3 regions of the Klebsiella electrica genome follow, and region 2 is predicted to be linked to each of the others. Evidence: predicted binding sites of a transcription regulator. Region 2 holds the regulator's gene; each other region holds the start of a gene.
What was found. The regulator Fur, encoded in region 2, represses iron uptake genes when iron is present. The targets are predictions, from matches to a motif close to ATAATAATGAGAACNACTATCAA.
Positions count from the first base shown of each region.

Region 1 (3,356 bases), 1.9 Mb from region 2:
GTCTATAGCGGTTTATCCCTCACCCTCTGCTGGTACGATCTGCGCTACGGTCTGCTTCCCGATCGCCTGACCTGCCCTCTGCTCTGGAGCGGGCTGCTCTGTTGTCTTTACTATGCCCCGCTTCAATTAGAATATGCCGTTGGCGGCGCCATCGGTGGCTATCTGGCTTTCGCGTTGCTCTATTGGCTTTACCGGGGTATTCGTGGTTATGAAGGGTTAGGCTATGGGGATGTCAAATTGCTGGCCGCACTAGGCGCGTGGCACGGCTGGCAGATGCTGCCGCAGTTGGTTTTTATGGCGACTGTCTTCGCCGGTGGAGTCATGCTGCTATTGATTATTCTCGGGAAAGTGCAGGGGTCATTAAACAACCCGCTGCCTTTTGGCCCTTTTTTGGCTGCAGCGGGTTTTTGGTGCGGGTGGCAAACGCTTGTCAGTCAGCCACTTTGATTTGTGACTGGAGATAGTTTTGCAACCCTAATTTACCAATCAGATCCAGTTCCGTTTCCAGCCAGTCAATATGGCCTTCTTCGTCTGTCAGGATTTCAATAAGCATGTCGCGACTGACATAGTCATGGACGCTGTCGGCATAAGCAATCGCTTCACGTAGGTCTTTTGCGCCTTCGAGTTCCAGTCGTAAATCAGACTGCAGCATCTCTTCGACATCTTCACCGATGCCCAGCTTGCCAAGATCCTGCAAATTGGGGATACCTTCAAGAAAGAGAATTCGCTCGATGTACTTATCGGCGTGTTTCATTTCATCGATGGATTCATGATATTCAACGTCATTGAGACGCATCAGGCCCCAGTTCTTGAACATTCTGGCGTGAAGAAAATACTGATTTATTGCGACCAGCTCATTTCCCAACAATTTGTTGAGATAACTTATGATTTTGACATCACCTTTCATTATATAGTCCCTCCGCTTCCACTTATTGAAGCGTAGTTCGGGCTATAAAGATGTCAAAGAAAAGCCTGAGCGCTTAAGCGCTCTCCTGGTATTCCGGCATACGAGTTAATTCATCTTCCATAATCTCACGGGCGGCGCGGACACATTTACCACATTGATTTCCAACAGGAATGAATTTGCGCAATTGCTGAAAAGACTGTGGATGAAATTGACGTACGGCCTGACGAATTTTTTTATCGTTTACACCATTACACAAACAAACGTACATACCGACTCCCGTTCGATTTATGCTCAAAAGTGTAAATGAGAATAGTTATAATTACAATAGTGTGTTGCTTAAATAATCAAAGAGAAGCTCTTTTTGCGTCTCAACGTCATTCTGGTCGACGTTAAATGACGGGCAGCAAAAAGGGCGCCGAAGCGCCCTTTTTAATTCAGAACTAAAGAATTAGCTCAGAACTTTAGCAACAACGCCCGCACCAACGGTACGGCCGCCTTCACGGATTGCGAAACGCAGACCGTCGTCCATCGCGATCGGGTGAATCAGGGTAACAACCATTTTGATGTTGTCGCCCGGCATTACCATCTCTACGCCTTCCGGCAGTTCGATGGTGCCAGTCACGTCAGTTGTACGGAAGTAGAACTGCGGACGGTAGCCTTTGAAGAACGGAGTATGACGGCCGCCTTCGTCTTTGGACAGAATGTACACTTCAGATTCGAACTTGGTGTGCGGCTTGATTGAGCCCGGCTTAGCCAGTACCTGACCACGTTCGATTTCTTCACGTTTGATACCACGCAGCAGAACACCTACGTTCTCACCAGCACGGCCTTCGTCCAGCAGTTTGCGGAACATTTCAACGCCAGTACAGGTAGACTTCGCTGTGTCTTTGATACCAACGATTTCAACTTCTTCGCCCACTTTGATGATACCGCGCTCTACACGACCGGTAACAACGGTACCACGACCGGAGATGGAGAATACGTCTTCGATCGGCAGCAGGAACGGCTTGTCAATCGCACGCTCTGGTTCCGGGATGTAAGAATCCAGGTAGCCTGCCAGTTCGATGATTTTCGCTTCCCAGTCTGCTTCGCCTTCCAGCGCTTTCAGCGCGGAACCGCGAACGATCGGGGTATCGTCGCCCGGGAAGTCGTACTGAGACAGCAGCTCACGAACTTCCATTTCAACCAGTTCCAGCAGCTCTTCGTCATCAACCATGTCGCATTTGTTCAGGAACACGATGATGTACGGAACGCCTACCTGACGACCCAGCAGGATGTGCTCACGAGTCTGCGGCATCGGGCCGTCAGTCGCAGCAACAACCAGGATCGCGCCATCCATCTGAGCAGCACCGGTGATCATGTTTTTAACATAGTCGGCGTGGCCCGGGCAGTCTACGTGTGCGTAGTGGCGAGTCGGGGTGTCATATTCAACGTGGGAAGTGTTGATGGTGATACCACGAGCTTTTTCTTCCGGCGCGTTATCGATCTGGTCGAATGCACGAGCAGAACCACCGTAGGTTTTAGCCAGAACGGTAGTGATTGCAGCGGTCAGAGTAGTTTTACCATGGTCAACGTGGCCGATAGTACCGACGTTGACGTGCGGTTTTGTACGTTCAAATTTTTCTTTAGACACGGCTATATTCCTTACTATAGCGCTCTCCCCTTCAGGAGAGAGCACGGGATTTTGGTTTTAACCCTACGGCTTATTTACCACGGGCTTCAATTACGGCCTGAGCAACGTTGTTCGGCGCGTCATCATACTTCAGGAACTCCATGGAGTAAGAAGCACGGCCTTTGGTCAGGGAACGCAGCTGAGTTGCATATCCGAACATTTCAGACAGCGGAACTTCAGCGTGAATCACAACGCCAGTAACGTTGGATTCTTGACCACGCAGCATACCACGACGACGGCTAAGGTCACCGATGACGTCACCAGTGTTCTCTTCCGGAGTTTCTACTTCAACCTTCATGATCGGCTCAAGCAGAACTGGTTTCGCTTTCTTAAAGCCATCTTTGAAGGCAATAGAAGCGGCCAGTTTAAACGCCAGTTCAGAGGAGTCAACGTCATGGTAAGAACCGAAGTGCAGACGCACACCGAGATCAACTACCGGGTAACCTGCCAGCGGACCAGCTTTCAGCTGTTCCTGGATGCCTTTATCAACGGCCGGGATGTATTCGCCAGGAATTACACCACCTTTGATGTCGTTGATGAACTCGTATCCTTTCGGATTTGAGCCCGGCTCCAGCGGGTACATGTCGATAACAACATGACCATACTGACCGCGACCACCAGACTGCTTGGCATGTTTACCTTCGATATCGGTAACTTTCGCACGAATCGCTTCGCGGTAAGCAACCTGAGGTTTACCGACGTTCGCTTCAACGTTGAATTCACGCTTCATACGGTCAACGATGATGTCGAGGTGCAGCTCACCCATACCGGCGATAA
Region 1 covers NZ_CP041247.1:417,156-420,511, reverse strand. The annotation lists gene Electrica_RS01915 (prepilin peptidase) at 1-447, shown strand, start outside; gene bfr (bacterioferritin) at 431-907, opposite strand; gene bfd (bacterioferritin-associated ferredoxin) at 981-1,175, opposite strand; gene tuf (elongation factor Tu) at 1,356-2,540, opposite strand; gene fusA (elongation factor G) at 2,611-3,356, opposite strand, start outside.
Region 1: bfd (bacterioferritin-associated ferredoxin) is a predicted target of Fur. The motif match lies at 1,211-1,233, and genes of this name have one in related genera.

Region 2 (3,356 bases):
GTATTATGGCGCGCTATCTGTGTCGGCTATAGCCCGGCAACTTGTTTCCCCGAAGTCACTCTGAATCATGGCAAAAGAACAAACGGACCGTACGACATTAGATTTGTTCGCAACCGAGCGTCGCCCGGGTAGACCAAAGACCAATCCGCTTTCGCGCGATGAACAACTGCGCATAAACAAACGCAATCAGCTCAAACGCGACAAAGTTCGCGGCCTGAAGCGTGTGGAGTTAAAACTCAACGCTGAGGCGGTTGATGCGCTCAACGAACTGGCGGAAGCTCGCAATATGAACCGCAGCGATTTGATCGAAGAGATGCTGATGAACCAGCTGGCAACTCTGCACGGCGGTGATAAAGCCTGAAAATCCTCAAAAAAACACTTTCATGTAGCAGAGTGTGCAGTCGGGCGTGATTGCTGTTTCCGCGCCCTCCCCTGTTCTGCTATGATTGCCGTTATCTGCGGGCATTACGCCACTACCACATCATTAAGTTTCAAGAGGTTATTTTACTCATGGCAATCATCGGCATCTTTTTTGGCAGCGACACGGGCAACACCGAGAATATTGCAAAAATGATTCAGAAGCAGCTTGGTAAAGATGTTGCTGATGTTCACGACATTGCCAAGAGCAGCAAAGAAGATCTGCAAGCCTACGACATCCTGCTGCTCGGCATTCCGACTTGGTACTACGGTGAAGCTCAGTGCGACTGGGATGATTTTTTCCCGACGCTGGAAGAGGTCGACTTTAACGGTAAACTGGTTGCGCTGTTTGGCTGCGGCGATCAGGAAGACTACGCGGAATACTTCTGCGACGCGCTGGGCACCATTCGCGATATCGTTGAGCCGCGCGGCGCCACCATCGTTGGCCACTGGCCGACAGCGGGCTATCATTTTGAAGCCTCTAAAGGCCTGGCGGATGACGATCACTTCGTCGGTCTGGCTATCGATGAAGACCGCCAGCCGGAATTGACCAACGAACGCGTAAGCCAGTGGGTTAAGCAGGTCTCTGAAGAACTGCACCTCGAAGAAATTAAAAATGCCTGATGATTGTGCGGCGTTACCGTAAAGTTTCGCCGCATTAATAGATAGAAGCAATCAAACAAATAGCTACAAGTTTTTAACTTTTAATCACATATCTGTACAATGTCCTCTGATTTAACGAGGTCAGGTGACGCAGTTTGTAGCTGGGGCCTCGTTTTTGACAGCATACAAGGCCCGATACTTGCAGTTTTCATTTGACGACAGCAGTTCTATAATGAGACGCATTGCATCGGGTGATTCTCTGTATTACTTCCGCTGATGGAAGTAGATCGTTTAGCAACAGGACAGATTCCGCATGACTGACAACAATACCGCATTAAAGAAGGCTGGCCTGAAAGTCACACTTCCTCGATTAAAAATCCTGGAAGTCCTGCAGGAACCGGATAACCATCACGTCAGTGCGGAAGATTTATACAAGCGCCTGATCGACATGGGTGAAGAGATCGGTCTCGCTACTGTTTATCGCGTGCTGAACCAGTTTGATGATGCGGGCATTGTGACTCGTCACAACTTCGAAGGCGGTAAATCTGTTTTCGAACTGACCCAGCAGCATCATCACGATCACCTTATTTGCCTCGATTGTGGCAAAGTGATCGAATTCAGCGATGAGTCTATCGAAGCGCGTCAGCGTGAAATCGCCCACCGTCATGGCATCCGTTTGACCAACCACAGTCTGTACCTTTACGGTCACTGTGCGGAAGGCGACTGCCGTGAAGATGAACATGCACACGACGCGCTGGAAAAGTAATTTCCCACCGCGTGAACCGCAAAAAGCCAACCTGACGGTTGGCTTTTTTTATGCGCGAAATCTGCCGCGCCCCCTGCCCTCGTACGCGAGTTGACGTTACCGCATTCCGTCTTACCCCCTGGGATGGTGGTTGATGCGCGCTGCACTTATCAACCGGCGGAACATCAACGCTGAAACGCCAACGGGCGAAGATAATGCTCCGCCCGTTTTCACTCTGTCGTCCGTTTTATTTCGTCGTGTTGTTGCTGCGAATCCCTTTCCAGATGCGATCGCAACGCGCTTTCACCGCCTGATCATTACCGGTACGGGTCGCCTGAATACACTGTTGGTAATCAAGAACGCGCACGCTTTCCTGGTTGGCAAACGCCTGATGCTGTTTCTCTTCTTTCAGCACGTCCAGAACGCTCTGGCAGGCCTGAACCTTGTCCGGGTTCCCTTCTGCCGTATTGATACAGGCGCTATAAGCCTCTTTTAGTTTCGAATCTTCCTTCGGCGCGGGAGCCTGCGTGCAGGCAACCAGACCCGATGCCATAACCGCGATGAGCAATAGCTTCTTCATAATTAACCTCTCAGGTTTGCGGCAGATTTACATCTGCCGCAGCGGCATCAGAAAATAGTGAACGGAGCGATAACCATGAACTTCACGTCACGCTCATCCTGGAAGATGTTGCCATAGCCACCGCTCCAGCTCGGGATATCGGAGTGGTTGTCGTATTGGGTAAAGTGCAGTTTAAACAGCGTTCCTTTTGCCCGGCCGTCCTGTACGGTGTACATCGCATCGAGGCTATACGCGGACTCTTCCGTAAGCGCCCCATCTGCGACGTCTTGTGAAAATTGTCCTGTCTGGCAACAATCGCGCCCATCTATTTTGATGGACACGAACGATGAATTCCCAGACAACAAAAGATATTCCCTGCTTCCGTTCTTATTTGCCTGATGCCCTGCGTTTAAGATTTGAAGATAAACTGACCATCCGGGCCATCGCTCAGCGCCTCGGTCTCAGTCATTCCACAATACATACGCTTTTTCAGCGCTTTATTGCATCCGGTATCGCATGGCCATTGCCCGATTCAGTCTCATTCGCTCAGCTTGACGCCATCCTTTATGCCAACAGAAAAAATGAATCCACTCGCCCTGAAATCAGCGAGGAAAAATGGCGAAAAGAACGGCGAGCCAGCTACAGCCGTGAATTTAAGGTCAGTCTGGCTAAGCAGGCATTACAACCCGGTGCTGTTGTTGCCCGGATCGCCAGAGAGCACGATATCAATGATAACCTGCTGTTTAAATGGAAAAGCCAGTACGAGGACGGCTTACTGAGCGATGATGATATACAGGAATGCATGCCTGTCCCGGTGGCACTGACTGATACGCCAGAGCCGATCAGACCAGTTACAAATCCCTTCTGGCGTAACAAGCCTGATGAGTGCCCTGAGTGCGATCCCGAAAACGTCCCACGGTGCGAGCTGCATCTTAAATCAGGTGTGGTAAAACTGTTTGACCCTCTCACTCCGGAACTGTTACGGGCGCTAATCCGCGAAATGAAAGGCGGTGCCCGATGATAACTCTGCCA
Region 2 covers NZ_CP041247.1:3,756,335-3,759,690, forward strand. The annotation lists gene ybfE (LexA regulated protein) at 68-361, shown strand; gene fldA (flavodoxin FldA) at 511-1,041, shown strand; gene fur (ferric iron uptake transcriptional regulator) at 1,334-1,786, shown strand; gene chiQ (ChiQ/YbfN family lipoprotein) at 2,013-2,345, opposite strand; partial or broken gene Electrica_RS17965 (ChiP family protein) at 2,393-2,587, opposite strand; gene tnpA (IS66-like element accessory protein TnpA) at 2,671-3,345, shown strand; gene tnpB (IS66 family insertion sequence element accessory protein TnpB) at 3,342-3,356, shown strand, end outside.

Region 3 (3,356 bases), 1.5 Mb from region 2:
AGGCAAAGACGGCGGCGGCTTTATTGTCACTATTGTTCTGGGCATCATTGGTGCGGTAGTAGGTGGTTGGATCAGTACGTTTTTTGGCTACGGCAAGGTCGATGGCTTTAATTTCGGCAGCTTTGTAGTGGCGGTCATTGGTGCATTAGTCGTCCTGTTTATCTACAGAAAGATTAAGAGTTAATATCCCGTCATCATACCGCTATCCTCATCGCCATCGGCGGTGAGGATATAGACATTGAGCGCCAAATCAGACGCAAAATAAAAGCTGCCACGCTCACTGGCAGCTTTTTTTATGTCGCAGATATTAACCGGTCAATGATACCGGGAGTCGCCGGGATAATTCAGGGCATATCGGGTACAGGAACGACTTCCACGCGCACTTCATAATGTTTAGCGCTCCCTGTCGGGATCAGCGCGGTCAGTTTATTAATCGTCTCGGCCGGGTTATCGGTGGCAACCGTTGCAGAGAATAATAGCGGTTTTCGCGGTGGCAATGGCGGTAGAGGCATCGGCATTGGGCCACGCCCTTGCGGCATTTCCATCATCGGCTGTCCGGGCGGATTATCGGGGGGAGCAGGGACGTCATTTTTATCTGCTGCAAATGCGCTGGCTGTGGCAATGGATACGGTGGCTAACAGAGCAATGATTGTTCCTTTCATCTTCGTTACCTCTCGCTGGAATATGGCTGAAATCTTAGAGGCAACGCCGTTGCTGAACAATGCCACTGCGGACGAATCCTCTAAAACTCCTCATTTCATCACGAATGTGAAGCTCCGATGTGGGAAGCAGGGGCTGTGGCTGACCTAGTTTAGCAATACGCTCATAACCAGCAGTACCACCATGCACATCGACATAATACTGATATCTATCATCCTGTACGGACAAACTCCATGTAAGCAGTGCCTCCGACACAGGGTCGAGAACTGTAGGAAATTTAAGCAGGAATTGTACATCAATTTACCAGTAGAGAAAAAAGCTTTATTCCTGGTTTTTGTCCGAATTTAAAATGATAACCGTTCCGCTTTACCGGATAACGAATAGCCATCCAGAAGGATACTTATAGATAATTCTAAAGAGGTAGCGTAAAGAGCGTCACGTCGTCGCACGGTACAAAGAACAATCTATTGATTTGACAGTAAATGCTGATCATGTTGAATGGACCGTTTTCGATTTCAAAAATAGGTATTTCCGATACACCTTTCTCATTGCCCGTCATGTCCGGGTAAAACGCTAAATAAGTTATTATTTATCAATATATTAAATTGCAAAATAGTCACCTGATAACCTGCAGGCGAGGGTCTATGCTTATAAAAAGCGAGATAAAAGGGTTCGCAAGGGGAATACCCCTTCTCCGGCTGGGTTGAAGTGATAATTGTTATCATTAACATGGTCGTATGCCCTTATGGCGCTAACCAATGAGGTAGAGCGATGGAATTAGATACAGGAACCTTCAATCCCGATGAATTTAGCTGGCGTGGTCTGATGATGACCCCGGCGGCAGCGGCCCATATTCGCAGCCTGGTGAGTCAACAGCCCGACAAGCAGGGGCTACGTCTGGGGGTAAAAACCAGCGGCTGCGCCGGTTTTGGTTACGTGCTCGAGCTGATTGCCGAGCCGGCGGAAGACGACCTGCTGTTTGAGCGCGACGGGGCGAAACTGTGGGCGCCGCTGCAGGCCATGCCGTTTATCGACGGGACGGAGCTGGATTATGTTCGGGAAGGATTAAATGAAATCTTTAAGTTTCATAACCCGAAAGCGCAGCACGAATGCGGCTGCGGCGAAAGCTTTGGGGTTCAGGCGGAGTAACTATGTCTCGTAATACTGAAGCAACTGACGATGTCAAAACCTGGTCCGACGGGCCGCTCAATTATAAAGAAGGCTTTTTTACCCGCTTAAAGACCGATGAGCTGGCGAAAGGCATCAACGAAGAGGTGGTGCGCGCCATTTCCGCCCGCCGCAATGAGCCCGAGTGGATGCTCGAGTTTCGCCTGAAGGCGTATCACGCCTGGCTGGAGATGGAAGAGCCGCACTGGTTGAAAGCGCACTATGAAAAGCTCAACTACCAGGATTACAGCTATTACTCGGCGCCGTCCTGCGGCAACTGCGACGACACCTGCGCTTCGGAGCCTGGCGCGGTGCAGCAAACCGGCCCCGGCGCCTATCTGACTCAGGAAGTCGAAGAGGCTTTTAACCTGCTGGGCGTGCCGGTACGCGAAGGGCGTGAAGTCGCGGTTGACGCGATTTTCGACTCCGTTTCGGTGGCGACAACCTACCGGGAAAAACTGGCGGAACAGGGGATTATCTTCTGTTCGTTTGGTGAGGCTATCCACGATCACCCGGAGCTGGTGAAACAATATCTCGGCACCGTGGTGCCGGGCAATGACAACTTTTTTGCCGCGCTGAACGCGGCGGTGGCCTCTGACGGCACCTTTATCTACGTGCCTAAAGGCGTACGTTGCCCGATGGAGCTGTCGACCTATTTCCGCATTAATGCCGAAAAAACCGGCCAGTTCGAACGCACCATTCTGGTGGCCGATGAAGGCAGCTACGTCAGCTACATCGAAGGGTGTTCCGCCCCGGTGCGCGACAGCTACCAGCTGCATGCGGCGGTGGTCGAGGTGATTATTCATAAAGACGCCGAGGTGAAATATTCCACGGTGCAGAACTGGTTCCCCGGGGATAACAACACCGGCGGGATTTTGAACTTTGTCACCAAACGCGCGCTGTGCGAAGGCGAAAACAGCAAGATGTCCTGGACGCAGTCAGAAACGGGGTCCGCCATTACCTGGAAGTATCCGAGCTGCATTCTGCGCGGCGATAACTCCATCGGCGAATTTTTCTCCGTGGCGCTGACCAGCGGACACCAGCAGGCCGACACCGGCACCAAGATGATCCACATCGGCAAAAACACCCGTTCGACGATTATCTCGAAAGGGATCTCCGCCGGCAAAAGCCAGAACAGCTACCGTGGGCTGGTCAAAATTATGCCGACCGCCACCAACGCGCGTAACTTCACCCAATGCGACTCGATGCTGATTGGACCGGACTGCGGGGCGCATACTTTCCCGTACGTGGAGTGTCGCAACGACAGCGCGCAGCTGGAGCACGAAGCCACCACCTCGCGGATCGGCGAAGATCAGTTGTTCTACTGCCTGCAGCGCGGCATCAGCGAAGACAATGCCATCTCGATGATTGTCAACGGCTTCTGTAAAGATGTCTTCTCGGAGCTGCCGCTGGAGTTTGCCGTTGAAGCGCAAAAACTGCTGGCTATCAGTCTGGAACACAGCGTCGGCTAAGCGCCAGGCTTTACGAATTAAGGGAAATGCGATGTTAAGTATCAAAAATTTGCAGGT
Region 3 covers NZ_CP041247.1:2,212,343-2,215,698, forward strand. The annotation lists gene Electrica_RS10485 (GlsB/YeaQ/YmgE family stress response membrane protein) at 1-184, shown strand, start outside; gene Electrica_RS10490 (hypothetical protein) at 345-662, opposite strand; gene sufA (Fe-S cluster assembly scaffold SufA) at 1,432-1,809, shown strand; gene sufB (Fe-S cluster assembly protein SufB) at 1,812-3,299, shown strand; gene sufC (Fe-S cluster assembly ATPase SufC) at 3,331-3,356, shown strand, end outside.
Region 3: sufA (Fe-S cluster assembly scaffold SufA) is a predicted target of Fur. The motif match lies at 1,369-1,391, and genes of this name have one in related genera.